DNA from 2 places in the Rossellomorea sp. YZS02 genome. Region 1 is predicted to be linked to the other one. Evidence: riboswitches for the same ligand, from Rfam matches in the RefSeq annotation. Region 1 holds a riboswitch; the other holds the start of a gene.
What was found. A riboswitch is a leader RNA that binds a small molecule or an ion and turns the genes downstream of it on or off. The one in region 1 is predicted to bind cobalamin.
Positions count from the first base shown of each region.

Region 1 (15,518 bases):
GCCAGTAAAGAGGACCTCGATAAAGCCTATCTGTCAGCACAGGAAGCTCAAAAATCCTGGGCTCTCGAACTCCCTCAAACAAAGAGGAGCATCATGGAAAAGGCAGTCTCTATTGTTGAGGAGAACAAGGATCTAATCATTGACTGGCTCATCAAAGAGTCCGGCAGCACGTATATGAAAGCTGCAGGGGAAGTGACCGTTTCCATCAATAGCATGAAGGAAGCGGCAACTTATCCATATAGAATGGAGGGAAAAATCTTACCCTCTCAAGTTCCGGGGAAGGAAAACAGGGTGTATAGAGAACCACTTGGAGTGGTTGGCGTCATCAGCCCATGGAATTTCCCCTTCCATTTAGCCGTCCGATCCATTGCCACTGCCTTGGCAACGGGAAACGGAGTCGTCGTTAAACCCGCCACACATACTCCCGTGACAGGCGGACTTTTATTTGCTAGTATTTTTGAAGAAGCTGGACTTCCAAAAGGATTACTAAATGTCGTAGTGGGGAAAGGTTCGGAAATCGGCGATGATATCGTGACGCATCCTATCCCACGATTGATTTCCTTCACCGGTTCAACGGAAGTGGGACGCCGAATCGGTGAGCTTGCAGGAAAAACCCTCAAGAAAACCGCTTTGGAGCTCGGTGGAAATAATGTATTTATCGTACTTGATGATGCAGACCTCGATAAGGCTGTTGAATCAGCTCTTTTCGGTAAATTCTATCATCAGGGACAGATTTGCATGAGCATCAACCGGATCATGGTCCAAAAAGGGTTGTATGGAAGATTCGTGGATAGGTTTGTATCCCGAGTGAAAGAACTGAATGCAGGAGACCCATCCGATAAAACGACTCATATCGGCCCTTTAATTGATCAAAATCAAGTTGAGCGAATTCTGAAGGATATAGAAAGCAGTAAAGAACAAGGAGCAGAGGTTGTGCTCGGTGGCAGTGCGGATAAGAACTTATTACACCCGACGGTTCTGACACACGTCACGAACTCCATGCCAATCGCAAAGAATGAAATATTCGGACCGGTGGCTGCCATCATCTCGTTCGAAGACGATGATGAAGCCGTTCGTTTAGCCAATGAACATCCATATGGATTAAGTGGTGCAGTCCACTCTTCCTCCATTGAGAGAGCAACGAATTTGGCACATCAAGTGGAGACAGGGATGATCCATATTAATGATGAACCTGTTAATGACGAACCGCATATGCCATTTGGTGGTGAAAAAAATTCAGGCTTGGGACGATTTAACGGAGAATGGGCACTCGAAGAATTCACGACGGTGAAATGGGTAGCCGTTCAACATAAAAGAAGGGATTATGGCCCTTTTATTGAAAAAAGATAACAAAAAGCGAGTCTGGTTGACTCGCTTTTTGTTTTTGACCGGTTTGACTTCCTTGCTCACAGTTCATCGAATCCATTTGCATCAGACGTTTTCGTATATTGTCTTGATTTTTGTTCAAAGAAATCGGTCTTCCCTCTATCCACTTCCTGATACGCTATGATCCATTTAAGAGGATTGGTCCTGTAACCCTCGAAAGGTTCGTCAAAACCTAACTGTTTCGCTCTTTTATTCGCCATGAATTTTATATAGTCCTCCAGGTCGCTCAGTAAGAGACCCTCCATATTGGAACCAATGATTCCCCTCCCCCACTCTATTTCAAGGAGGGCAGCCTGTTTAAATGCTTCCTTTCCGAAGGTACGAAGCTCCTCCGTTTGATAAGACGGATTTTCATTCAAGACCTCTTTATATATCTTCTCAAATAATCCGACATGGAGCTGTTCATCCCGATTAATGTAATTGATCATCGTACTGGTTGCCACCATCTTCTGATTTCTGGCCAGATTGTAAAAAAAGGCAAAGCCCGAATAGAAAAATAACCCTTCCAGGATGACATCAAATATGATCGATTTTAATAAATTTTCAACCGTTGGTGATTCTACAAACCCTTTGTAGCCATTTGTAATGAATTCATTCCTTTTTATTAAGATAGGATCTTTCTTCCAGAAATCAAACACTTCATCCTGCTTGCTCTTTGACACGATGCTCGATAAAACATAACTGTAAGAATGATTATGCACAACCTCTTGCTGTGCCAGGATGATCATCAGGGCATTAAGGCTTGAATCCGTTAAATAATCTGCCACTTTACCTGCATAGTCGGTTTGGACGCTGTCAAGAAGAGCGAGCAATCCTATTATTTTCAAAAATGACTCCTGCTCTCTTATTGAGAGAGTCGGAAATTGCTTGATATCCTTGGACATGTTAATTTCAAAAGGAGTCCAGAAATTCCCAAGCATCCTCTTATATTTCGGATAGGCCCATGAAAATCGAACATCATCCCAATTCAAGATATTTGAGCTTTCACCGTTAATGATTCCTGTAGATTTATTAGGTGCCTCTGAATCAATCAGGACCCTTTGTTTCAATTCATTCATCTTATACTCTACCTCCCTGGTCTAGCTATGACAGCTTTCGCATTCTTCAAAATCGGATACCGACGTTGACCTGACATAATAAGTTGTCTTCAATCCGGAATTCCAGGCATCCAGATGCAGCTCCAATAAATCTTTCGCTTTAATGTCATTTCTCACATACAGATTAAACGAAATCCCCTGGTCGATATGCCGCTGCCTTTTCACATTCTGTTTTACACTCCAATGTTGATCGACATGATAAGCAGTTTTGTAATACCAGGTTGTTTTCGGTGATAGATCAGGAGCGGTGACGGGAATCTTATAATCTTTCTTTTCTTCGGAATACTCCAGCCTGAAGATCGGATCAATGCTCGCAGTGGATCCCGCAATGATTGATGTTGAGGAATTGGGAGCAACAGCCATCAGATATCCGTTACGAATTCCTTTTGCAGAAACCTTATCCTTCAATTCAGCCCATCTCATACTGGAATATCCGCGTTTCTCAAAATATTCTCCTGAGGACCATTCAGATCCTTCAAAGTATGGGTATACGCCCTTCTCGTCCGCCAGTTCGCAGCTGGCTTTTATTGTGTGATAAGCAATCTCTTCATAAAGAGAATCGCAATAGTCCACCGCCTGACTGCTTTCCCACTTCACTCCCTTTAGAGCAAGAAGGTGATGCCATCCGAATGTTCCCAACCCGATTCCCCTATACCGTTGATTGGTCATTTGAGCCTGCAGGACGGGAAGGTCATTCAAATCAATTACATTATCCAGCATCCTTACTCCTATTGATACAACCCTCTTCAACTCATCATCCATAATGGTTTTAGCTAAAGAGATGGAAGCAAGATTGCAGACGACATAATCACCAGGAGACTTATAGGTTACAATTTTTCCATCTTTAATTACTTCTTCTTCTATAACGGTTGGACTCATATTCTGAGCAATTTCCGTACATAAATTACTGCAATAGATCATTCCTTTATGGGAATTTGCATTCAGGCGGTTAACGGTATCACGGTAAAACATATAAGGTGTCCCCGTTTCGAGCTGGGATATCATGATCCGCTTAAAAATGTCAATGGCCGGAACCACTTCTCTGGAAAGCAGCGGATGATCTACACAATCCCAGTACCTCTCCCGAAATGATCCCTTGCCTTTCCTTTCATCATAGAAATCTTCCAGTGAATATCCCATGACTGTTTTCACTTCATGAGGATCGAATAAATACCAATCTTTCCTCTCCTCCACTTGTTCCATAAATAAGTCCGGAATTGAGACTCCTGTGAAAAGGTCATGTGTCCGCTGTCTTTCGTCCCCATTGTTCAAACGTGTATCAAGGAAAGGAAAGATGTCTTTATGCCATACGTCTAAATATACGGCAATCGCCCCCTGGCGCTGTCCTAATTGATCGACGGAAACCGCCGTATTATTCAGTTGCTTCATCCAGGGGATGACACCTGAGCTCACCCCTTTAAAGCCTTTGATATCACTTCCTCTGCTCCGGACCTTTCCTAAATAAATTCCTAATCCCCCGCCATTTTTACTCAATGTGGAAACATCTGTATTGCTGTCATAAATACTTCTTAAGTCATCTTCCACAGTATCTATGAAACAGCTGGATAACTGGCCATGACTCTTCCCTGCATTCGCAAATGTAGGGGTTGCCACCGTCATATACAAGTTGGAAAGCGCCCAATAGGCTTCTTCAATCAAGGAGATTCTCTTTTCTTTCGCTTCGTTCCTGAACAGGGTCATGCTTATGATCATAAATCGCTCTTGTGGCAACTCCAGAATGGCGCCTTCATGGGACTTTGTTAAATATCTCTCGGCCAATGTAACAATTCCTATGTATGTGTGGAGATGATCCCTGGTCGAATCCAGCTTGGAGCCCAAGTAGTCCAATTCTTCTTTGCTATAACAATCAAGCAAGGCAGGTGTATATAATTGTGAAGAAGTTAAATCTTTGACCACTTGATAAAAGGAGCCGTACGGATTCTCTTCTGACGTCCCCCTTGATAAGGCCGTCCTCTGATATAAATCCTTTATGTACAGTGATGCGGCGACATATGTCCAATCCGGTTCATGTGCGGAGATACGTTCAACTGCTGTCAGGATCATAAAATGATAGAGTCCTTCTTTATTCATGTCCTGTTGTTCAGCATAGAGCCAAATCTTTTCATTGTATTCGGTGAAATAAAGATCCGGAAACCGACTGTGCAGACTTTTTAGAATCTCTTCTACCTCTTTTAGCCGTTCATTTACTGTGATTGACACAATGATTCCTCCCATTTTGAATAGTGGGGAAGGAGTAAAAAAAGCCCATCCTTCTAAAAGGATGGGCTTTATATAGACGGAGATATAAATAGACTTTAGCCTATTACAATCCTCGCTTTATCCTCCCAATTCCCGAAGAAGATAACACGTGATAAATAAGGCAGGTCTCCTGGCTAGCGCTTCATTCTACTCTAAGGCCTTCCCATCTTATCGACAGTGGCAGTTCCTTATTTCGTCGGCACATACAGTTGCGGGGACAGCTCCGGTTTCACACCGGATTCCCTTTTAAGTCTCAACAGACACCCTATTCACAGGTTATAATCAATATATAGTTAATTAATTTCAAAAGAACACAAAATGTTGTGTTCTTCATCATCATATACGATTTATTTTAGAAATACAAGCAAATCTATTAAACTTTTACAAGTATCGCTCTTCTTCTATTTAGAGTCAAGCATCAAGATGGTTTCTTCTTTTACACATTAAAGGCTTCTTTAAACTGTGGACTTAATTCACTCCACACATCAAATAGATTGCCATCAGGGTCCGCGAATACGAAATTAAGTCCACTGTGGCCCCTGTCCTCGATCTTCCCCGTCTCCACTTCCTGATCAAGCAAATACTCTCTCAAGTTGTTTAAATCACTTATACCATCCACTTCAAACGTTAAGGAAAATCGCTTATTTCGGCGCTTATCTAAAAAATTGCTGCTTTCTCCTTCTATCGAGCTCACCAAAAAAATGCTTTGATGAGCAAGATCTAATATAGCTTTATCTTCGTCCATATAGTTCAGCTCGGCGCCTAACTTTTCCTGATACCATGTACTCGCCATTTGGACATCACTTACCGGGATGTAAATCGTCCCCACTCTTATCAGTTGCTTCATCTTCTCTCTCCTTTTTATCGTTATACTGTTACCAATTCAACAAAAGGAAGAAAATCCCTCCCCATTGGAATATGCCTATAATTATTATTTTCGTTGAAAAGGGCAGAAGAAGATTGAATACTCTCTTCAAATGGACACTGTTCAGTCCTCATCTCCTTTTATGTTGGTTGAGCTCATCCCCCCCTCTCTCTATAATTCAAATAGAAGGTTGTTTGACAGTATTCTTTGGTCCCCAATATTTTTTTCAGGTTGTTTAAATGGAGTATTCTCGATTTAAGCAGCCTCTTTTTTTAATGTAATAATCATTTGAAATTCATATCCTATTTGGAGGTGATTTCTTCTTTGTAATCGTATACATACAGGTGAATACAAGGAGGAGCACCAGTTTACCTGTGTGTCATCCTCATTACAATCAATACTTTTTAGCCTAAATACTTTCTTTTTAAGGCTTTTTCATTTAAAATGCGCATTAAGTGATTTTTTTGGAAATCACACCTTAGTTCTGAAAGGAGTCTACTATGAAGAAACTATTAACGACTTTACTATTAGCATTATTAACAATTGGACTAGCCGCTTGCGGTTCGGATGAGGAGAGCCAAAAAGCTGACGATAAACCGAAAACAGAAGCCTCTGACAAAAAGGCACAAGAAGAGCAAGCGAAGAGGATGGAAGAAATGCAAAAGAAAATGGATGAACAAAAGGTAGAGAAAGATAAGGTCGTTGCCATTGTCAACGATGAAAAAATTAAAGGCGAAGACTTCAACAACGTGTTGACTCAATCACAGATGCAGTACCAACAAATGGGTCAGGATCCAACGAGTAAGGATGCAGTTAAGAAGATCAAAGATCAAACCATCGATAGCCTGGTAGGACAAACCCTTCTTATGCAACAAGCAGATGAAAAGGGCTATAAGGCATCTGAGGATGAAATCAATAAACAGCTAGAAGAAGTGAAAAAGCAATACAAAGATGAAAAGCAATTCGAAGAAGCCATGAAGAAAGCCGGATTTACGATGGGCGAGCTAAAAACCCAAATTGCTGAAAATATTAAATATACGAACTACGTTGATAAAGAAATCAAGGTAGACGAAGTAACCGAAGATGAAATGAAGAAGTTTTATGATCAATATGCCAGCCAACAAGGCAGTGATCAATCTAAGGATGCACCAAAGTATGAAGATGTAAAACCACAGATCAAAACACAGCTGGAACAACAGAAGAAACAAGAAAAACTCGTTCAGCATGTCGAAGATTTAAAGAAAAATGCTAAAATCGATGTGAAAATCTAACTCATTTCAGAAAGCCGCCTTCAAAAGGCGGCTTTCTTTTTTTTATCCTTTTAGAGGTTTTCTGCTTTCCAGAGGGGGTAAGGTATAAGAACCGATCATTATGAGGAGGAACATGCATCATGCCGAAAAATACCACCAATCATAACCCTGAGAATGCTGAGAAGGACGATGAAAGTATCCTCGACCAGCATGAGAGTGAGCAAAACGTCGACCCTATTCCAATTGACGAACTAAAAAAAGACCAGCAAGACGAAAAGAAAAAACACGATACGAAAGATGAATGAATAGAGCCCTGTGGGATTCCCCACAGGGCTCTTCATTCTATTATTTAGATAACCAATCCGTATGGAAGGTGCCTTCTTTGTCTATTCGCTGATACGTATGGGCACCGAAATAATCCCTTTGGGCTTGAAGCAGATTTGCCGGAAGCGATTCAGATCGATAGCTATCATAATATGCCAATGCACTGGCAAGGCCTGGTACAGGAATACCCAACTTGATGGCTGTGGCCACAACCTCCCTGGCTTCATCCTGATAATTTTCTACAATTTCCTTGAAGTAAGGATCAAGGAGCAGATTCGTTAAGCCTGGTTCACGGTCATAGGCATTCTTGATTTCTTCCAGGAAACCAGCGCGGATGATGCAACCACCTCTGAAGATCATAGAAATTTCGCCTGGTTTCAAATTCCAATTGTACTCATCTGAAGCCGATTGAAGCTGTGCAAACCCTTGAGCATATGAACAGATTTTACTTAAGTACAATGCCTTACGAATCATCTCGATGAATTCCTGTTTGTCTCCTTTAAATTCTTTATTCTTAGGACCCCTCAGGATCTTGCTTGCCTTCACACGTTCTTCCTTCATTGCTGAGATGAAGCGTGCAAAAACGGATTCGGTGATGATCGACAATGGTACACCTAATTCAAGAGAGCTGATGCTCGTCCATTTCCCGGTACCCTTTTGCCCGGCAGTATCCAAAATGACATCGACAAGAGGCTTGCCTGTTTCTTCATCCACCTTTGTAAAGATATCTGCGGTGATTTCAATCAGATAGCTGTCGAGTTCACCTTCATTCCACTCTTTGAAAATCTCATGAAGCTCATTTGCATTTAAACCAAGTACATTTTTCATCAGATAATACGCTTCACAAATGAGCTGCATATCACTGTACTCAATTCCGTTATGTACCATTTTCACATAATGGCCGGATCCATCAGGACCTATGTATGTACTGCAGGCATCTCCTTTTACTTTTGCTGCAATGGCAGTGAGGAAAGGTTCAACCAGATCATACGCTTCTTTCTGACCACTTGGCATAATCGCAGGGCCATATAGGGCACCTTCTTCTCCACCTGAAACTCCTGCTCCAATGAAGTTAATTCCCTTTTCATCCAAATCCTTGTTGCGGCGGATTGTATCCTCGTAATACGTGTTACCACCATCAATGAGAATATCGCCTTTATCCAGGTGAGGAAGCAATGAATCAATTGCTTTATCAGTAATATCCCCGGCAGGTACCATGATCAATATTTTACGTGGTACTTCCAAGGATTGTACAAATTCATTTACTTCATGAGTTCCAACCAGATTCTTTCCCTTATGCTCATCCAGTACCTCTCTTACCTTTTCATCTGACACATCATATATAGAAACTGAATAGCCCCTGCTTTCAAAATTCAGAGCAAGGCTCTTACCCATTACTCCGACTCCAACGACTCCTATTTGTTGTTTTGTCATAAACGATCATTCCTTTCAATACGAATAAATACAACTCTTCACCGTTATTATTATAATACGAAATAAATTTTCGTGGTGGATTTTTATGAAATAATATTTTTTTATTTCATTAATTGAGTTAAAATTATTTTCACAGATGTCCCATAGGAGGTTTCTTTAACCATGGATGAAAACGCTCAACATTGTTTTCCACGAATCCGTTCTCATTATTCGAAACTTAGTCAAAAAGAAAAGATGATTGCTGATTTTATTATTGCTAATCCTGAAAAAATTATCCACACAACCATCAGTGGTGTCGCAGAGTATCTTGGTATTGCAGATGCCACAGTTTTCAGATTCTGCAAACGATTGGGCTATAAAGGCTACCAGGCAATGAAAATTTCATTGGCTTCTGATATTGTGACGCCGATTAAAGATATCCATGAAACCATCAATGAACAAGATTCAGAAGGCGTGATCGCCCAAAAAGTTTTCCGATCCAATATGAGGAGCCTCGAAGACTCATTGAGGATATTGGATGAGGAAGCCTTCCAAAAAGCAGTTCATGCAATGCTTCATGCAAGAAGAACCGAATTCTACGGTACAGGGGGATCCGGTTTTATTGCCATGGATGCCCATCATAAGTTCCTAAGAACAGGGATGGCCACTACCGCCTATAATGATTCCCATATGCAACTCATATCGGCTTCTCAGCTAACAGAAGAAGATGTGATCGTCTTTATCTCTCACTCAGGAGCGAACAAAGATTTATTGGAAGTATTGGAGGTTGCAAAGAAAAATCGTATTAAGACCATTGCCATCACCCACTTCGCTAAATCTCCTTTAAGCAACAGAGTGGACATTCCACTATTCACAGTCTCACAGGAAACCGAGTACCGTGGAGAAGCACTGGCTTCAAGAATCAGTCAGCTGAGTATCGTTGACGCCCTTTATGTAAACATCATGAAGAAACGAAAAGAACTTTCCAAAGCCTCCCTGCAAAAATTACGTGACGCGATATCCATTAAAAAGGTATAGCCAAATAGAGGGACGGACCTTTCAAGGTCCGTCCCTCTTCTCCATTCCCTTAAAATCCCCATAAAAAAACAGGCTCACGAATGAGCCTGTTCTTGAAGTTGTAAAGTTAGATTATGCTTTACGTACGTTAGCTGCTTGTGGTCCACGAGCACCTTGTTCAACGTCGAAAGATACTTCTTGACCTTCGTCAAGAGATTTGAAACCTTCACCTTGAATCGCTGAGAAGTGTACGAATACGTCGTCTCCACCTTCTACTTCGATGAATCCGAAACCTTTTTCTGCGTTAAACCATTTTACTTTACCATTTTCCATGTTTGTTGCCTCCTAAAGTGCATTTGAGCACCATGTATTACTATTCTTGCGATATCAGGTGAAAACCAAATCGTGTTCTTCCCTCGTATACCGGACAAAAATAATTCTTTTATAGAATAACAGTAATGAAACAAATAAGCAAGTTCTTGAAGGAGAAGTTTTGAAAGTCAGACCTCCTACATAATTGTACTGAATACCGTGATCAGTATATGTCTTTTTAACCCATTCACTTGTTTTCCCCCTCTTTCATTCAACGATATCGACCTTTTGGCGGATGTAACCGTTTTACTAATATAAACACTCATGGGGTTCTAAAATCAGGGGAAAACTGTGGTATAATGAACAAAGATGAAAGGGAGTGCCCAATGAAATCCACAAAAAATCGGTTTAGCAATGGTTCTATGGTGACAATCAAGGAAACTGGCGAAACAGTGACAGTAATGAAGTGGCAATATGTAAAAAACATGAAGCGGTATTCATATATCGTAAAAGAACATCCAGGCACATTTTATTTTGAAGAGGAACTGGAATTAAAATAAAAATGCTATCATCTTAATAATTATTTTGACAGGGACTCTCTCATGAACACAGCAGAGTCCTTTTTCATTCCCATTGCACATTTGACGTCAAAAAAAGCCTGCATCCTAAAGGATGCAGGCTTTTCCATATGTATGACCTGTGAGGGATTCGAACCCACGACCCCTTCCCTGTCAAGGAAGTGCTCTCCCACTGAGCTAACAAGTCGCGATGCAAGGTACATATTCTATTATATTCATATAATGAGAATTGTCAATGACTTATCGTAAATTTTTTCTGAATTCATCTTCCAATGCATAAAAGAACACCTGTTCGCATATACTATTTGTATCAATAACACCCGGGGTGCCCAATGTTGATCAAAATTCAGCGTTCTTTGATAGAACGACAGCCGATTGAAATGATTTATATGAATGCAAGGCTTGAATGTACCAAGAGAAAGGTACTGGTAAGGAGAATTGAAAAAGACTATATCACCGCTTACTGCTTCTTCAGAAATGATATTCGCAGGTTTAAAATTCAAGACATTTTGGCAGTTTCTTATCCCCCCACCCTCCGCTGATCCTACCAATACAAAAGGCTGAACCCATAGTGGGCTCAGCCTTGATTTATTTTATGCTGTTGCTCTTGTTGGTGTCTTATCTTCTCTCTTAATGAAAAATTGCAGTGCAAGCATGATTCCAAATAAAACCAAACCAATGATATCAGACATGCCTTCTGGATAAATGAGTAATAATCCTGCAGCTACGCAAAGGAATCGTTCGATGACGAATACTCTACGATACCAATAACCGATCATACCTGCCCCAATCGCCATCATCCCGGTCACGGCCGTAAAGACAACCCATATCAGCCTCGGGATGGTTGTATCGATCATCAACAATTCCGGGGACAATACGAACATGTAAGGTATGATAAAAGCGGCAATGGCCAACTTAGCAGAATTGACCCCTGTCCGTATCGGTTCTCCTCCCGACACCCCGGCGGCGGCAAAGGCAGCCAGTGCCACAGGCGGCGTGATATCAGCAATGATACCGAAATAAAATACGAATAAGTGAGCGGCTAACTCAGGTGCTCCCAATAATATGATTGCAGGAGCAGCGATCGTGGATGTGATGACATAGTTCGCCGTAGTTGGAGAACCCATGCCGAGTACAATCGACGCAATCATCGTAAACACCAATGTTAGGATCAGCTTACCTTCGGTGGAATTGGTAAGATCCGCTGCCAGGTCAACCAGACCATTCGCAAGGGTCAACCCTAGACCAGTCTTAGTCACGACCCCTACGATCATACCTGCTGCGGCTGTTGCCACTGCTACAGACAAAGCTGTCCTCGCCCCGTCCACAAGCGCATCTACCGCATCCCTGAAACCGATTCTTGTATCTTTCCTAATCGCACTAATGGCGACTGTGGCAACAATAGACCAAAGTGCCGCACGCATGACGCTCATTCCGCTCACTAACAAAATGATGACCGTTAGGATTGGAAGCAGCAAGTAAATTTTCTTGAACACTTCTTTACGGTCTGGCATCTCATCATCGGATAAACCCCGAAGGCCGATCCGCTTCGCTTCAAAGTGTGTCATGATCCAGATACCTGTGAAATAAAGAATGGCTGGAATAGAGGCAGCTTTGGCAATATCCCAATACGAAATACCGCCGATGAATTCCACCATCAGGAAAGCAGCAGCTCCCATGATCGGTGGCATCAACTGACCACCGGTTGAAGCGGCAGCCTCTACCCCGCCGGCAAACTCTTTACGATACCCCAGTTTTTTCATCATAGGGATTGTGAAGGAACCCGATGTCACGACGTTCGCAACGGAGCTCCCGCTGATGGTCCCTTGAAGGGCACTGGAGAAGATCGCAACCTTTGCAGGTCCTCCGACACGTTTACCAGCAATGGACACGGCCAAATCATTAAAATACTGACCGACGCCAGTCTTCACAAGGAATGCCCCAAACAATAAGAATAAGAAGATGAATGTGGCTGAAACATATAATGGTGTCCCCAAGATCCCTTCACTTGTGAAGAACATCGTTTTCACGATATCGTCCCAATCATAACCCCTGTGAGCCAGGAATCCAGGCATCAACCTGCCATAATACATATATAGGATAAATGCAGATGCGATGATCGTAATCGGTAACCCCACCGCACGTCGAGTAGCTTCCAATACAAGAATCATAGCAGCGAAACCGACATAAAAGTCCAGTTGAGTCATCAATCCGACCCTGCTGACGATATCATCCTGCATGATCGGCCAGTATGCACCAATTCCTACAGAAATGGCTGAAAGTACAATATCATACCAGGCAATCTTGTCTTTCTTCAAATATTTCTTGCGGGCAGGAAATAACAGAAACACTAATGAAAGGGCGAACCCTAAGTGTATAGACAAAAGCAATTGCCGTGGGATGAATTGGAAGATGGATGCTACTAATTGAAATAAAGAAAATGCCAATAACCCGAAGAATATTATCCATTTGAACGTTCCGTGATGGAATTTCCTGGTGGAAGATTCCGGATCGTATTTTTCAAGTAACTCTTGTTGTTGCTCTGCAGTCAAAGATTCAAACTCTTTATCTTTTTCCAACTACAGTCACTCCTTTCCACTGGTTGTAAAGTGATTGTTTCTTCAATTGAACCCGAACGACAGACCCTTTATCAAAATAGTCTGCTAAAGGATATTCCCTCCCGTCAAGCACGAGACGGTGATTCGCGACGACTTGGCCAATCCTGATATCAATGTAAGGAAACACTCTCTCCATATTAGAAATTAAATACTTGCCTTCCTTCGTCACTTCAAAGATTTCATTTCCTTCTGCATTGGCCGGCATACCAATGGCAGTATCTTCATAAAGTAATTTAGTTTGTTGAATTTGATTTGAGGATGTCGTCACATAAAACTCTTCTACTTCTGATAAATGAATAGAGTGAGTATATCGAACCGAAAACGAATGATTGTCGGTGAGGCTGAAAAGGACAGAGTCCCCTGTTGTACTTCTCGGTTCTACAACCAAAAAGGTATGTAAGGGTATAAAAAGGCTGAATCCGATACATAGAATCAGGAGAATTGCTCCCAGGGATGTATATTTCCTCATAAAGAATTCCCCACCATTCCATTGTTAGGCTTTTAGCTGAAACCAAAACAAAAGAATAGACCGTAAGCGGCCTATCCCTTTGTTCATCTTCTGGTGTGAACCTATTCCATTGAAATTCCTTTTTCATCAAAGTATTTCTTTGCACCAGGGTGTAATTCGATTCCCATACCTTTAAGGCCGTCTTCCGCCTTAATCAACTTACCTTTAGCGTGGGTGATTTGATCTGTGTTTTCAAAAATGGCTTTTGTTACATCATAAATGACATCTTCTGAAATATCAGCGTTTGTCACTAACATGGCACGAACTGCCACGGTTGTCACGGCATCGTCCACTTTACTGTACGTTCCTGCAGGGATTTCATCTTCAGAATAGTAAGGGTACTTCTCAATCAACTCGTTGACTTTGTCTGACTCGACAGGTACGATCGCGATGTCTTCTGTCGCAGCCAATCCTTCGACCGCTCCAGTCGGAGTACCAGACGTGATGAACGCCGCATCGATTGTACCATCCTGAATACCAGTAGTTGAATCATCGAATGATAGGTTACGAGCTTCTAAGTCTTCCAGTTTGATTCCGTGTACTTCCAGGATCTGAGTTGCATTCAATAGTGTACCTGAACCGGCTTCACCAACTGAAACGACTTTCCCTTTAAGGTCTTCCACTGATTTGATACCAGAATCCTTCGTTGTAACGATTTGGATTGTTTCTGGATAAAGAGTCGCGATACCTCTTGCGTTCTCCACCTTGTTATCCTTGAACATTTCCGTTCCTTCAGAAGCATAAGAAGCAATATCCGTTTGTGTAAAAGCGATTTCAGTTTTGCCGTCTTTCACAGCGGCCATATTCTCAGCAGATGCACCTGAAGTGGATGCTGAGGACTTGATTCCTGTTTCATCCTCGATAATCTTAGCGAATGTTCCGCCTAACGGGTAATATGTACCCCCTGTTCCACCTGTAGCAATACCAATGAAGTCAACCTCTTTGTTTCCTTCACCATCAGATGATGAACCTCCACCTGATCCGCCGCCGCAAGCAGCAAGAATGACAGATAGAACTAGAAGTAGTGCAGTGCTTAGAAATAAACTGCGTTTTTTCATATTCTAATTCCCCCTATTAAATTTTATACGTTAACGAAATAATTGTAACACAGCCTGTAACAATCTTGTCAAATCAAATACATAAAGTTTTAACATTTTTCATAAAAACCCTTCTAGAATCATTCCCCAGTCAGCCGAAACCCTTACCCGGGGCTAAGGCAAAGAGCACGGAAATGCATAGGGAATGTATAAAGCGTTTCCATTTAATGCAACTTCTTTTCTTCTGAGACGTAAATTTGTCCTCACAAAAAGGACTGATGATGTATGAGCATCCATCAGTCCCTTCTGTTATATATCAGGTGTTTGTTTCAGCCGATCAATTCCTCGTCCTCAAACTTCAGCTTATCTTCTTCAGAAATATTTTCTTCCAGGTCCCTTTGAGTATGAGCAATCCTTGAAGATGCATTGGCAGCGATGCTCGCTACAATATCATCCAAAAAGGTATGTACACCATTCCCTTTTTTCGTATCCAACTCCCTGATGATACCGATTTTATTCTTATCCAGATGACCGAACGTCGTAACGGCAATGCTTCCATATCCCAAGGCTGCTCCCAGTGCAATGGTCTCGTCAACTCCAAACAGTCCTTCATCCATTTCGACAATTGATTGAAGGGGCTCTGAAAGTCTTTTCTCCTCCGCAAGCTGATCCAATTCGACTCCTACCAGAATGGCATGCTGAATCTCTCTTTTTAACAACACTTTTTTCACGCTATCAATGCAATCTTCCATATGGAGATCAGTATTATATGGATACTGCATTTCATAGACGATATCGGCTATATCCTCTATGGAAACACCACGATCCTTAAGCCTTTTTAATGCAGCTTTGGT
Region 1 is NZ_JAXBLY010000023.1:24,859-40,376, reverse strand. Features, by position in the region: gene SLH55_RS19815 (aldehyde dehydrogenase family protein) at 1-1,350, shown strand, start outside; gene SLH55_RS19810 (ribonucleotide-diphosphate reductase subunit beta) at 1,407-2,444, opposite strand; gene SLH55_RS19805 (ribonucleoside-diphosphate reductase subunit alpha) at 2,466-4,718, opposite strand; cobalamin riboswitch at 4,845-5,025, opposite strand; gene SLH55_RS19800 (VOC family protein) at 5,179-5,589, opposite strand; gene SLH55_RS19795 (SurA N-terminal domain-containing protein) at 6,108-6,878, shown strand; gene SLH55_RS19790 (hypothetical protein) at 6,998-7,162, shown strand; gene gndA (NADP-dependent phosphogluconate dehydrogenase) at 7,203-8,615, opposite strand; gene SLH55_RS19780 (MurR/RpiR family transcriptional regulator) at 8,778-9,632, shown strand; gene SLH55_RS19775 (cold-shock protein) at 9,744-9,944, opposite strand; gene SLH55_RS19770 (hypothetical protein) at 10,310-10,483, shown strand; tRNA gene SLH55_RS19765 (tRNA-Val) at 10,617-10,688, opposite strand; gene SLH55_RS19760 (TRAP transporter permease) at 11,095-13,080, opposite strand; gene SLH55_RS19755 (DUF1850 domain-containing protein) at 13,067-13,588, opposite strand; gene SLH55_RS19750 (TAXI family TRAP transporter solute-binding subunit) at 13,690-14,685, opposite strand; gene SLH55_RS19745 (phosphatidylglycerophosphatase A) at 14,994-15,518, opposite strand, start outside.

Region 2 (15,518 bases), on a different contig from region 1:
TTCATGCTAGATAACCTCGTCATGGATTCAGGCCTTGTAGCAAAAGGCTTTGATATCGAGAAAGGGGCGGATGATGACGTCACATTAGATGCACAACTCGGTGCGATCAGAGGATTAACAGCAGCTTATTTAGCCACTGATGATGTGAAATATCGTGAAGCAGCCCGCTCCATTTATGAAGCGATGGATTCTAAGCTTTGGGATGATGAATTGAAAGCCTATGAAACATCAGAAGGGAAAATGGAGTATACCCCATATACAGCAGGCGCATTGTCTGCCACATACAGGGTTGCCCTGCAGAATTTAAGCAACAGGGAATCAGATTCAGAAACTCCTGAAAGCCTGGAAATCGATGGGATCACCGCCCGCTACAGTGATTTCTACGACACGGTCATCGATGGTCCGTCCCTCAAAGAAGGAATGCAGGCGAGTGAATTCTGGGATACAGGGGATTATTATGACAGCAAGGATTCATCTGGGAATACAGATGGGGACAATGTTCCACAAGTTCAAGCCGGACATGGCAAAAACGGGATAGCGCCTGTATTGCTTCCTGTCACGGTCGAAAAACGATAAAGAAGGGATCCTATGAAGAAGATGATAGGATATGCGGCAGCGTTTCTCATAGCAGGAACGCTTGTTGCATGTTCAATTCACACGACAACCAAAGATGACCCTAGCTTCGATACAGTTCGAAAAGAAGCAGTCAATAGCGATAACATCCTCCAAAATAAAGAAGGAACAGAGCTATATATCGCCAATCTCGATGCCAACACGGTTTCCATAGTGAATGAAAAGACACAGAAGGTACAAAAAGAAATCTCTGTCGGAAAAGAGCCGGTCCAATTAGCGTTGTCACCGGATGAAGACCGCCTTTATGTTTCGTGCCGATACGATAACAAGATCGATGTCGTCTCATTGGAAGAAGAGAAAGTAATAGATTCCTATGAAGTGGGATCGGAACCCTTTGGTCTCATGACAAGCAGGGACGGTAAGACCTTGTATGTAGCCAATTATCGAGAAAGCACGATCATGATGGTTGATGTGAAGAGTGGCGACGTGACAGAGACGCTTGCCGTTCACGATCGACCAAGAACCATGGCTCTTACAGCAGATGGGAAGAAGCTGTATATCCCTCATTATTTATCCGGAGAGATATCTGTATTGGATACAGAAAAGAAAAAAGTCGTCAATACGATCAAACTTGCGGACTCCCCTGATGTTTCCGACCGGAAAAAGAGCCAGGGAATCCCGAACACCCTTGAGCAATTTGTCATTGCCCCTGACGGGAAGACGGCATGGGTCCCGCATTTAGTGACCAATGTCGATACAGTCATACAGTTTGAAGAAACGATCTTTCCTGCCATTTCCGTCATTGATCTTGAAAAAGATAAAGAGGTAGTGGATCAGAGAAAAGAATTGTTTGATGAAATCAATGTACTGGATTCGAAAAATGAAACGATGATTGTGTCAAACCCTTATGATGTAAGTTTTCAGAAGGATGGGTCCAAAGCATATGCAGTGATGTCAGGAAGTGAAGATTTAGTCGTTTTTGACCTGAAACGAGGTGGGAATGCCACCCAAATTCTAAGAAGGATCGAAGGGGACAATCCCCGTGGCATCCTGTTGAGTAAGGATGGTGAAACCCTCTACGTCCATAACGCCATGAGTCACGATCTTGCGACCATTGACTCCGGAGGTGCATCTGTACATTCCAGGGCGAAAAAGCTTAATGACAACATTTCCTTAATAAAAAAGGATCCGCTGGACCCGCAAATTCGTAAAGGAAAAACGATTTTTTACAGCGCCAATAGCGAGGAATTTGAAGCAGATATTACCGGAAACAACTGGATGAGCTGTGCGTCCTGTCACAGTGATGGAGAGATCAATGGCCTGACTCTCATGACAGGAAAGGGGCAGAGGAATGTCCCGACCAACACGCAAACGTCAGAAAACGGTCTCTTCCTTTGGGATGGCAGCCGGGATGACTTCACGGACTATCTCCTGACCGTTCAAGGTGAAATGGGCGGGATGATGAAGTATGAGCCAGGCGAAGAATTGCCGGCAGATGTCGAGAAGATGTATGATGATTTATTCGCTTTTCTGAAGGAACCGGCATCTTTCCCCGTACCTCAGAGTCCTTATAAGGAAAACGGGGAATTAACAAGCTCGGCTAAAGATGGGAAGATTCTCTTTGAAGGCAAAGCATCCTGCATTTCCTGTCATAGCGGACGTCAATTTACGGATAGTGTAAAAGCATCCGGTGAAAATGGAGAGCTGTCAACAAGCATGACAGACTATCTCCATGATATCGGCACGGCCAATCCATCTGATGTACCATCGAAGGGGGACGCAAGAGCAGACTTCACAAATCCTCGGGATGGGAAGAGCTTTGATACTCCCAGCCTGATCGGTGTGTGGGCGACTGGCCCATATCTTCATGATGGAAGTGCAAAGACGATTGAAGAGACTATCGAGCGTCATCAATATGAAGAAAAATCAGAGCTTAGTCGAATCGAGATGTCAAAGATAGCCGATTATGTGCGCTCACTTGATTAATCCAGTCAAAAAAGCTTGAGGATTCATTTCCTCAAGCTTTTATTATTTATGGAGTTTTCTGTTTCGATAACCATTTTGCCTTCATAAATGAGTCCCTTCATTTCTTTGTTTTCTGAATTTTGTTTACAATTATATTACATTATTGTAACATGAATATAGAAAAATGTATCATTTTGGAAATGGTTTGGAGGGGTTGTATGAAAAGGGTGATGGAAATTCCCTTTCATTTTCTTGTAGTTGTATTGGGGTTGTATTTACTTAGCGGAATCGGTTCACTGCTCGCATATGATACAGAACTTCTGATCAATCTGGCTGCCTATGGTGACCGTCTTCACCAGACCTGGGTTGAAATCATGCATCCATCCTCCATCTATATTTATTGGGGAGATGGGAATAAACAATACAGCATAACTGAAGTCTTTTCAAATACGTACTTATACTCTTTTCTCATTCTTTTTAGCTCATTCTTCCTGGCGATTTGCCTGGCGGTACTCTTTAGTTATGCCCACATGTTATTGCCACGGAAAGCATATCGATTCTCGACTAAGATCGTCAATGTAATGGACGCGCTTCCGGATGTGTTCATAGTTGTTTTATTTCAGCTTTTCATCATCTGGTTATTCAAAAAGACGAATCTACTCGTGTTTGATATCTATGCCCTCGGTGAAGAGCGAATCTACTTATTACCTATTCTCTGCTTATCGGTGCTGCCTGTAGTGTTTTTGTTAAAACAGTTTTTGTTTCAACTCAAGGAAGAAGAAAGCAAACCGTATGTGGAATTTTCTTATTCGAAAGGATTCAGAAGGGCCTATACGGTTTGGCATCATCTGTTCCGGAATGTCTGGGTCCACTTCTTCTTTCATCTCAAACCAATCTTTCTACTGATGCTTTCCAATCTATTAATCATTGAACTTCTATTTAACATCAATGGGTTCATGCAGGCGTTGTTGCGAACGGCGACCAGTTCTCCTGCTGCATTCTTCCTAGGGATGCTTCTCATTTTTGTGCCGTTCTTTATTGTGTTCACGATTGGATCAATGATTCTATCAAAGTGGCTGAAAGGAGGGGAGCAGAATGAATAGATGGATGCTCAAACGGTTGGCACTTCCCATCTTTTTACTGATTACCTTCATTGCCGTCAGTTTCCTGGTTCCGGTGATAAATCCCAGCTATGATGAGGTGGTAGACTATCTATCTGATGAGAATGGAAGAGTGATAGCGGCGCCGCCGTTCACCCCTGATGAGATGCCTCCTCTCGGCAGTGATAAACTCGGGAGGAATTTTCTGCTGCTGTTATTGGTCGGAGCGAAATATACCATCTTTGCGGCATTGGCCATAGCACTATTACGTATGGTATTTGGGTTTTTCTTTGCAGTACTGTACACTTTCCTTCCTGTATTTTTGGGCAGGTTCATTAAAGGGCTGGGGGAAGCGTTTCAATATATCCCCCTCGTAATCATTGTGTTTACGCTACTGATTCCACTAGAAGGGGCCTTCCATTCCGAAATACTCCCTTCCAACAGGTATTTCTTCATACAAGTAGTCGCGATTGCCGCAGTGACGATCCCATCTCTTGGCATTTATTTAGGGGAAGAGATGAAACTGTTTATGAAGAGTGATTTCATTCAAGTGTCACGTACGATGGGGGCAGGGAGATTTCATCTATTCAAGCAGCATCTGCTGCCCCAGTTCAGAAGGCATTCGATTGTATTATTTTCAGAACAGGTGTCCCAGACGCTTGCCCTTCTCATTCAGCTAGGCATCCTTCATATGTGTCTTGGAGGACTGAAAATCGCCAACTTCGGCATCATGGAAAGTATCCCGGTATATTTTTCTGAAACGAACGAATGGGCAGCGACGATCGCCATCAACATTCAGCAGATCTTCCTGCGTCCGATGCTTGTTGTGGTTCCACTGGCGTTATTCGCTCTGTTGATTCTCTGTGTGAACTCGATCAGTTCCACTTTACGGAGGGTCTTGATAGAAGGAGAGGGCGGAAGGATGGCGAAAAAGACGGAAGGAGAACGTCATGAAAGAACCATTTCTGTATCAAAGGATCTTTTCACTTTGAAACAGTAGGAGGAAGTCGGATGAAGGAAAAACAGGGTGGTAAGATGTTTTTGATTGTATCTATCCTATTTTTTATATTTGGTGGAGTGGTTTCCGTATACACCGGGTTTGAACCCGACCCAGATCGTTCCTTATGGTTTCCGCTTATATTCCTTGCAACTATGATAATCAATATATTCATTTCTAAGAAAGAAAGCCGTCCTTACTATACAATAGGGTTTAGTCTGCTGGCAGTCTCTACTCTTTTATACATGGTCATTCCGAAGCTGATATAGAAAACACTCAGAAACAATATCTGAGTGTTCTTTTTTTATAATATCAATGCACGGTTCTTTCTCTGATCCTTTCGGAGAGGTACGGTCTTCATTAACCCCTTCTCTTCTTTTGATAGAGAAGGGGTTTAAACTAAGGCTTTTTTAAGTTCCTTATCCTGTGATGAGTATGATATATTAATATAATAGAAAATTCAGTATAATCAGGGGTATTTAGATGAATAGACTTCTTAAGGTGCCGCTACAGGTCAAGATATTGGGCTTGGTCATTTCGCTGCTGCTGATCGTGATCGGGCTGCTTACATGGATGTTTGCATACCGGGAATCAAAGGAAGACGTTGAACAGGCAGAAGATTTGGCGATGCAAACGGCCAAGACACTTTCTTATATGCCGGTCATTCAGGATTCTTTTAAGAATGAGGAGCCTGTAGAAGATTTAAGTGCGGTCACGGAACAAATCCGCGATCAGGTGGATGCTTCTGCTGTCCTGATTGAAAACAGGGACGGGCAGATATTCAGTTTTGTCGGACAAGCAATCGGGGATGGGGATCCCGAAGAACGTTATCGTGCATTGGTATTCGGAAGTAATAATCTGATACATACCGGGGATGGCGACGAGGAAGTGCTAAAGGGGATTGTCCCGGTCATGATTCGGTATGACAACTACAAAAAAGTCGAAGGCACTGTAACGGTTGAGTTTGATATGAAAACTATTCGGAGTAAGATTGCCTATGAAATCCGTACCATGCTTGCTCTTTCCGGGGGAGTCCTGATCCTCGGGGTGTTCGGCAGTCTGTTTTTGGCCAGGAGTATCAGAAGGGATACACTTGGTTTGGAACCGTATCAGATCAGTGCGCTCTTCAGGGAAAGAAATGCAGTTCTTCAATCTGTAAAGGAAGGGATTTTAGCCATCGACACACAAGGTGTGATTACGATGATGAATCAATCTGCCCGTGAGTTACTTGATATTAAGGGAAATGTTGAGGGTGAATTCGTGACAGAAGTCATTTCTTCTCAAAAGATGCCCGAAATGTTGGCTTCTTCTTTGCATGTTTCCAACATCGAACTTCAATATAAAGAAAAGACGATGATCGTCAATGCCCAGCCTATCATCGAAAATAACCAGAAGGCGGGCACTGTGTTCAGCTTCAGGGACCGGACAGAAATTAAACAAATGGTGGATGCCCTTTCGGAAGTTCAGCAATACTCGCAGGACTTACGGGCACAAACGCACGAATTCAAAAACAAGTTGCATGTACTTCTCGGGCTGCTTCAGCTGCATAAATATGAAGAAGCCATCACATTCCTCACGGAGGAATCGGATCTGCAGGAGTATCATTCGATCATATTCTTTCAGAGTATCCTGGATAAGAAAGTTCAGGCCATTCTATTAGGGAAGATTGCTAAAGCATCAGAAAAGAAAATAGATTTCCAAATCGACGATGAAAGTTCGCTTTCCCCGCTTCCTGTATTCATCGGTCTTTCACCCCTTATCGTTATATTGGGTAATCTGATTGATAATGCATTCGAAGCGGTGATGGACAAAAACCCCAAAAACAAGGTCGTTTCTTTTTTCGTTACCGACATTGGCAACGATATCATCTTTGAAATCGCAGATAACGGAAAAGGGATTTCTGAAGAAGAAGAGGGACGTATTCTTCAGAAAGGAGTCTCATCCAAGGGTGCCCACCGGGGTTATGGACTTTCAAACGTTCAGGAAGAACTATCCCTGCTCGGGGGTACGATTGAATGGGATTCCAAAAAGGATAAAGGGACGGTTTTCACTGTCATCCTGCCGAAATCACACACAAAAGGGGAATAGGTATGATTAAAGTTGTCATTGCCGAAGATGATTTTCGCATTGCACAGATACATGAAGAATTTCTTGCGAAAAATGAGCAGCTGACATTAGTCGGTAAAGCGATGAATGCGAAGGAAACATTGAACATCCTAGATACACATTATGTTGATTTGCTTTTACTTGATGTATATATGCCTGACCAGCTTGGTACTGAATTACTGCATAAAATCCGCTCTTATTATCCTTCCGTTGATGTCATCATGATCACAGCTGCGAAAGATAAGGCTTTTTTAGAAAAGGCACTCCGGTACGGTGTCGAACATTATTTGATCAAACCGGTGACACTGGAGAAATTTCAAGAAGCCATCACGTCTTATCTCCAGAAAAAAGTGTTGCTTGATTCTGCTGAAGAGGTCAATCAACAGATGCTGGATCAATTCTTTGGGAAGGAAAGAAAGAAAGCCCCCGAAAAAAGCTACGATCTTCCGCCGGGCATCGATTATTTGACTCTTCATAAAGTGACAGCCATCTTGCAAGAGGAGAAAGAAGGCATCACCTCGGAAAGAGTCGGCGAAAAGATGGGGGCATCCCGGACAACGGCACGGAGATATCTCGAATATCTGGTCGGGGTAAGAGATGCTACGGTGGAGCATGTATATGGGATCGTCGGACGTCCGGAAAGGAGATACCGGATGGGCAGTGAGAATGCAGTGAAATAGATTCCGGGACTATCGTGTCTGCCGCATGGATTAAAGTGATCACTTTAATCCATGCGGCAGACTTCTTTAGTTAAATGGAAAGAAACCGGTGAACAAAATGAACAAAATCCACATAAGTTTTTTAAAACATAATATTTTGGAAACGTTTACATAGACTCGTTTGCCGACTAGGATTAACTTAACGTATTTCACCTTTTTGACAGTTGATGTTTTCGGTGAGTACAAACAAGATAAAAGGGGTGCAGAAATAATGAAAAAGTTTGGCTTTGTACTGATCATTTGTGTAATGGCTTTGATGACTGCCTGTTCAAGCTCTGCTTCGGGTGACAAGGAATTTCCGTCAAAGAATATTGAAATCATCGCACCGGCTTCTCCGGGTGGAGGCTGGGATTTAACGGCACGTTCTGTCCAGAAGGTTTTGCGTGATAACGACATTGTGGATAAGAACATCAATGTCATCAACAAACCGGGCGGAGGCGGTGAAGCGGGATGGAAATATCTCGAGAAGAAGGATTCCCACCACCTTGCAATCAATTCAAGTCTGGTACTGACAAATAAATTATTGGGTCAAAGCGATCTATCATATGAACAATTTACTCCGATTGCAACATTGGCAACAGAATGGCAGGCACTCGCGGTACCGGTTGATTCAAAATATGAAACCGCTTCTGAACTGCTGGATCAGATGAAGAAAGATCCGAAGTCGCTGAAAATCGGAGTAGGTCCAGGGCTCGGAAACGATGACCATCTTTCAATTGTACAGGCAGCAAGCGAGAAGGGGATCGATCCTACTAAACTCGACTTTCTTGTCTATGAAGGCGGCGGCGACGTCGTGACGGCACTGCTCGGCGGACATGTAGATGCAGTGACGACTTCCCTTTCAGAAGTAAAAGAGCAGCATTTGGCTGGGAAGCTTAAGATTCTTGTGGTTTCTTCAGAAAAAAGGCTGGAAGGACTGGATGACGTTCCAACCTGGACGGAAGAAGGAGTGGACATGGTGTTCCCTCACTGGAGAGGAATCATGGGCCCTGGGGATATGACAGAAGAAGAAATCGCCTATTGGGATGAAAAAATCGGCGAAATGGTCAAAACGGATGAATGGAAGAAGATGCTTGAAAACAATGACTGGGATGATTTTTATAAAGATAGTAAAGAATCAAAGGAATTCATGAAAGAGCAGGAAAAATTATATTCCGATCTAGTGGAAAGCTCCGGTTTGAAAAAGTAATGGAAGTGACGGGTGGGATACGGATGAGCGTCTCCCGCCTTACTCTCTTAGAGGAGGTTGACGTATATGAGAGCAATCAAACTCGGGATGCCGATTTTTTTAATTCTATTAAGCTTCTTTTTTTTAATAGCATCCATCAATTTGCCAAAGGCAAATCTCGGGAACCCAAATGGGCCGCTCTATTTTCCTGTCGGATTGAGTGTCTTCATGCTGATATTCAGCGCGGTTTATTTATTTCAGGAGTGGAAGAGCCTTCATGTTCATAATGAAGATATCAAGCTTCTGCTGAAAGGGAGAACGCCGAAATTAATTGCCCTGACTGTTTTATACGGAGCTGTTTATGCGTTCATATTTGAACGGATCGGGTTCTTATTTTCTACTATTTTGTTTTTGGGTGCTTTGTTATTTACGGTCAATGGAAAGAAATATGTTGTGAATGTGATAGTGGCAGTCAGCTTTTCTTTTCTATCATGGTATGCATTCAGCATTTTATTAGGAGTCAGTCTTCCATAGGAGGTGCACTAGATGGATTTTAGCAATTTTATGCAGGGGTTAACAACTGCGTTGGAACCAATCAATATTATGTGGGTTGTCATCGGAGGATTCCTTGGAACGATCGTCGGGATGCTCCCCGGGCTGGGGCCGGCAACAGCCGTAGCCGTGTTGATCCCGATTACATTCGGCATGGAGCCCGTCAGTGCCATCATCCTGATGGCTGCTATCTATTATGGGGCGATGTACGGGGGATCAAGGAGTTCGATTCTATTAAATACTCCGGGTGACGGTTCTGCGATTGCCGCCACATTCGACGGGTATCCAATGGCTCAGAAGGGTCAGGCAGGACAGGCCATGGCCATTTCGGCAGTCGCCTCTTTCATAGGGGGAATGATGGCCGTCATCGGGTTTATCTTCCTTGCCGAGCCGCTTGCAAGCTTTGCATTGAAATTTGGTCCTGCTGAATACTTTTTATTAATGTTGCTGACTCTTTCGGCGATTGTTGCCTTGTCAGTAGGGAAAATGGTGAAGGGATTCATTGCCATGTTTCTTGGGCTGATGCTCAGTACGGTAGGCATTGATACGCAGAGCGGAGTCTATCGCTTCACTTTTGGAAGTTCCCATCTAAGTGAAGGAATCGATTTTCTAATCGTGATCATAGGCGTTTATGCAGTAGGGGAAGTCCTTTACAATTATTTGACGATCGATCAGGAGAAAAAAGAGAAAAAGAAAGTCGGTAAGATCTGGTTTACGAAAAAGCAATGGAAACGCTCATTGTGGCCGATTCTCAGGAGCGGTCCGCTGGGATTTGTCATCGGTGTCCTTCCGGGAGCCGGGGGATCGATCGCATCCATGATCAGTTACTCGACAGAAAAGCAGATCTCCAAAAAACCTGAAGAGTTCGGAAAGGGTGCAGTAGAAGGGCTTGCAGCTCCTGAATCTGCCAATAATGCTGCTTCAGTAGGTGCCATGATTCCGCTATTGACGATGGGGATCCCCGGATCGGGTACAACCGCTGTCATGCTTGGAGCTCTCGTCATGCTTGGCATGAAACCTGGACCGCTTTTATTCGAAAATGATCCCAATACGGTCTGGACACTGATCAATAGTATGTTCATCGGAAATATAGCCCTTGTTATTATTAATATTTTGCTTGTCGGTCTGTTAGTGAAAATACTGGATACGCCTGCAAAAGTGTTGTATCCGGTCATTGTGATACTTGCATTTATCGGAACCTACACGCTCAGTTACAGTGCAGTGGATTTCTTCCTTCTATTGATTTTCGGAATATTCGGGTTATTCCTTAAGATCATGGATTTCCCAATTGCCCCGCTTGTTCTGGCATTGATCGTCGGAGCGGATATGGAGCAGAACTTCAGGATGGCCGTGCTTTCGTCAAATGGCAGCCTCGGTATCTTCTTTGATACGCCGATTGCCATCGCATTGGCTGGATTGACTCTTTTATCACTCTTTTATCCATTGCTGATCAAAGCGTTTCAAAAGAAAGGGAAGAATCCTATCGACCCTATCTCAAAAGACATGTAATAAGGAGGAGTATCGATGTCAAAAACGAACTCATACGACGTAGTTGTCGTTGGAGCGGGGAATGCAGCCTTATGTGCAGCCATTTCAGCCCGTGAAGAAGGTGCGGAAGTACTGGTCCTTGAAAAAGGTCCTGAACATAAAAGAGGTGGAAATTCTTTTTTTACCGATGGAGCGATCAGGGTGGCCTATCATGATCTCACAGATATTCGGAAGGTCGTGACGGATCTCTCTGATGAAGAAGCGGATTCAATCGTTATGCCCGACTACAATGAGGAAGACTATTATGATGATATCATGCGTGTAACAGAAGGGGAGAGTCAGCCGGAGCTTGCCAGACAACTGGTGGACCGCTCGTTTGAAACGCTCGTGTGGATGAAGGGGCATGGTGTGAAATTCGAACTCAATTATGATAATCAATCTTATGAAAAGGAAGGCAAGTGGCATTTCTGGGGAGGTCTTCCGGTCAAGACGGAAAACAAAGGCATCGGGTTGATGAAGCAGCTTTTTTCTCGTGCCGGGGAAATGGGTATCGATATTTGGTATGAGGCTGCGGCAGTGGAGCTTATAAAAGAAGGCGGAAAGATAAGCGGTGTGGTTGTACAGAAGGATGAGGAGCGGATCAACGTTGAATCCACAGGTGTCATTCTTGCCTGCGGCAGTTTTGAAGCAGACAAAAAGCTTCGGAAACAACATATTGGGGAAGAATGGGAAGCGGCAATCGTACGCGGAACCGAATATAACACAGGGGACGGGATTACAATGGCGGTTGCGGCAGGAGCGCAGAAGTTTGGTGAATACTCCGGCTGTCATTCAATCGGCACGGATTATCATGCACCGAAAGTCGGTGACTTTAAAAAACCCGGTGACATCTTCAAGAAACATTCCTACCCTCTCAGCATCATGCTGAATAACGATGGAAAACGATTTGTAGACGAAGGTGCGGATTTCCGGAATTATACGTACGCAAAGTACGGGAGGGAAATCCTGAAACAGCCTGGTCATGTCGCCTATCAGGTTTACGACTCCCAAGTCCGGCCGCTGCTGAGGAAGGAATATGATCTTGAAGAAGCGACCTGTTATAAGGGTGAAACCCTGGAGGAGCTTGTTAATCAGCTTTCCATTAACAAGAAGCAATTCCTGCATACGATTGAGGAATATAATGCAGCCGTTCAAGACGGGGAATACCATCCTACGGAAAAAGACGGCAAGAAAACAGCAGGGCTTACACCAGAAAAGACGAACTGGGCATTGAGGATCGAAAAGGGGCCATTCTATGCATTTCCGGTTACGTGCGGTATTACGTTTTCATTTGGGGGACTCCGGGTCAATCCTTCAGGTGAGGTGTTAAAAAAAGATGATCAACCACTATCCGGCCTGTTCGCTGCTGGAGAAATGGTCGGCGGCATTTTTTATCACAATTATCCTGGAGGGTCGGGATTGATGTCCGGGGCTGTATATGGGAAAACAGCCGGTTCTTCAGCTGCCCGGTATGCCCTCTGCAATAAACAGGATTCAACGATCATTCACTGACAGTTATTGAAGAAAAGGAAAAGTCACCCCATCGCCGGTGGCTTTTTCCTTTGATTGAAAGATGGGAGTAATCGTCATGAAAAAACAACTGTTACTGGTTATCACGTTTCTATTATATGCCTTTTTCTTTCTACCATTTTTTGAGTGGGATGAAACATGGAAGGCTATCGCTGCACTCAGCATCATACAAATCCTGTGGATCGGCAAAATATTTCCTCTTGCGTTCAGTTCGCTGCTGCTTATATTGCTGATATCGTTTCATTTTTTCAGTTATGAACAGACTTTGAGTTATTTTAGTTCGGGTATTGTTTGGCTCTTGTTTTCCACATTCATTATCTCAACTGCATTCATCAAAACCGGTCTGGCTAGCAGGGTATCGCTCTATATGTTAAAGCTGTCTGGAGGGTCGGGGAAAGCGTTGATTTTCATTTCGTTTCTGCTCATGACTGTCCTGTCTGTCCTGATACCGTCGAATGTAGGGAAGGGCAGCCTGTTATCATCGGTACTCGACAGCCTGATGAAAAGTCTGCGGAAAATAGCGGATGTCCATTATCTGGGCAAGTCACTATTTATAGGGGTTGCCTATCTGGCTGCCATTTCAGGATCGTTTGTCGCGACTGGGGCCAGTTCCACTATCTACGCTTTCGGAATCCTTAGCGACGTTTCGGGCGATCTGAATTATATAAGATGGTTTCTGATTTTTGGAATACCGGTGCTGCTTTTTATCGTGATATTGTGGGGGATATTCTTAATGATCTTTCCCCCTGAGAAGATTGACCGAAAGCTGTTATTGGCATTGATCGAAAAAAGAATCAGTGAGCTTGGGCCGGTCGGCATCAATGAAAAGAAAATCATGTGTATCATCGGGGGAACGTTGATCCTGTGGATTGCACAGCCTCTACATGGATATTCCATTCCTCAAGTTGGCCTTCTGGGCGCATGTATGACCGTCATTCCTTTTGCAGGAGTATGGAAGTGGGAAGAAGCGCGGGAATCGATTGATTGGGATCTGATGCTCTTTTTTGCCTCCACTCTGATGGTATCGGGGATGCTGGTCGAGACAGGGACGATTGAATGGATGGCAGAAGGGTTGAATTCTATACTTACTGGCCACCAATCCTGGGTGATCATCCTGCTCCTCATCTTATGTACGAGTATTATTCGGATCGTATTCGTCAATATCCTGGGGTTTTTGACCATCATGCTCCCTCTCAGCATCACGATCGGGCACACAATCCCGGGTTTATCACCCATGCAAATTGCCATGCCGGTGTTCCTGGCATGCGTCCCGGGATTTTTCCTCGTCACCCAGTCCCCGGTTCATCTGATCAGCTACTCGTACGGTTATTTTACCGACAAGGATTTAATGCGGGCGGGAATTTGGTCATCCACAGCATGGATCGCCGTCATCATCTGCTCGGTGTTCTTTTACTGGTAAGACAATATTTAGTGTTAAAAAAGGGTATGAACAGCGTGCTGTCCATACCCAAAAACTTATTTTATCAATGCCCGGTTCTTCCGATGTTCCTTCCTCAGAACAGCTGAGTTGAACAATCTCTTCTCCTCTTCTGTTTCCGGGATCACTTTCGGCACCGGTTTCGGCTTACCGTTTTCATCCACCGCAACCATGGTAAGGAATGATTCCGTCGTCAAGGTTTTGATACCTGTCAATAGATTCGAAGAGAAAACTTTTACGTACACCTCCATTGAAGTCCTTCCCGTGGAAGTTACAATCGACTCGAGGCTGAGTGCGTCTCCGACAGTTGCGGATGACAGAAAATCGACCGAATCGATCGAAGCCGTGACTACCACAGAGCTCGAATGCTTCATCGCTGACAGCGCAGCAATTTCATCGATAAATGCCAATACCTTTCCCCCGAAGATTGTTTGCATATGATTGGTATCCGGTGGCAGTACCAATCTGGTTTGTACGGTTCGTGAACGCTCAACAGAATAAGCTTGTTCCATTCTTGTCATCTCCCTGATTGTATAATGGCGAAACAAAAAAACATCTTCCTTTGTGAAAAGAAGATGCAGTTACTCCAAACGAGCGTCCGGGATCCCTTGGTTCCCTGTATGACGTTTCATATGCGCAACACCCTCCTATCTCCCGTAGGAACTTTCGTGTTCTTCTCAGCTTGGCAGGTCTCCTGGCTCAGCGTCTCCGATTCCATATTCCTTCCCATTTCGATGCGAAACAGTGGATCCATATGGAATCTCAGCCTTACAGTGGCGGGACCGCGTTGGATTTTCACCAACTTCCCTTTAAAGAAAATGAACATATCATTTTCACCAATGAGCAATGATTAAATTGTGAACGGTTTTATTTTATCATAGACTTTCATAGAATGAGCACCCTCTATGGTAAAATGAAGAAAAGGGGATGGGATATTGTGAAGAAATTCAATAAATGTCAAAGTTGTGCCATGCCGCTGAAGAAGGCAGAAGATCGGGGGACGGAAAAAAATTCAGAGGAAAGTGTCATGTATTGTAAGCACTGTTACCAGCAAGGAGAATTCACTCAAAAGGATATTACGATGGACGAAATGAAGCTTTTTGTGAAAAACAAATGCATTGAAATGGGGGTCCCGGCATTTTTATCAGGTATGTTTGTGAGGAATATCCACAAGCTTGAACGATGGAAATAGGGAGATTCATTGAATGCATGTGAGGAATCGAAATGACATATAGTGATCAACAGACGCAGATTCATAGAGTAATTCAATACATAGATCAACATCTTACAGAAGACTTATCTTTAGAGCATCTCGCCAAAGTCTCTACCTATTCACCTTATCACTTCCAACGATTGTTTAAAGGGTTCATAGGTGAGACCCCTGCAGGTTATGTGAAAAGGATTCGATTGGAAAATGCCGCACATATGCTGATTTATGAGCCAAGGGTTCCTGTGACTGAAGTTGCCTTGAAATGTGGATTTTCTTCTTTATCTTATTTCACCTATTCGTTCAATACCTATTTCAACACCAATCCGAAAAGCTGGAGGGAAGGTGCTTATTTAGAACGATTTCCAAGGGAATATATTAATAGCAAGAAATCTAAACTTTCCAGCACAAATCCGAAAGCATCCCGGGATAGAGAGACTTATAATGAGTTTAAATGGCTGGACCTTTCCAAAGTGAAAGTCGCACATTTACCAGGATGCTCCACTGTCAACCGATACCATACAGGATCCTACGTCAAAGGGATTCCTGCAGTGTGGCGGGATCTTTATCATTGGGGGAATGCAAGGGATCTATTGGAGGACAGCCCGTTGTTATTCGGTGTACCTAAGAGTAACC
Region 2 is NZ_JAXBLY010000014.1:70,544-86,061, reverse strand. Features, by position in the region: gene SLH55_RS14790 (hypothetical protein) at 1-576, shown strand, start outside; gene SLH55_RS14785 (beta-propeller fold lactonase family protein) at 589-2,559, shown strand; gene SLH55_RS14780 (ABC transporter permease subunit) at 2,757-3,641, shown strand; gene SLH55_RS14775 (hypothetical protein) at 3,634-4,638, shown strand; gene SLH55_RS14770 (hypothetical protein) at 4,650-4,904, shown strand; gene SLH55_RS14765 (sensor histidine kinase) at 5,119-6,723, shown strand; gene SLH55_RS14760 (response regulator) at 6,726-7,421, shown strand; gene SLH55_RS14755 (tripartite tricarboxylate transporter substrate binding protein) at 7,672-8,649, shown strand; gene SLH55_RS14750 (tripartite tricarboxylate transporter TctB family protein) at 8,716-9,162, shown strand; gene SLH55_RS14745 (tripartite tricarboxylate transporter permease) at 9,175-10,689, shown strand; gene tcuA (FAD-dependent tricarballylate dehydrogenase TcuA) at 10,705-12,219, shown strand; gene SLH55_RS14735 (DASS family sodium-coupled anion symporter) at 12,296-13,657, shown strand; gene SLH55_RS14730 (acyl-CoA thioesterase) at 13,714-14,187, opposite strand; cobalamin riboswitch at 14,342-14,531, opposite strand; gene SLH55_RS14725 (zinc ribbon domain-containing protein) at 14,613-14,867, shown strand; gene SLH55_RS14720 (AraC family transcriptional regulator) at 14,900-15,518, shown strand, end outside.
Region 2: it holds a riboswitch for cobalamin, as region 1 does, so the genes downstream of both, SLH55_RS14730 (acyl-CoA thioesterase) here and SLH55_RS19805 (ribonucleoside-diphosphate reductase subunit alpha) in region 1, are expected to answer to the same signal.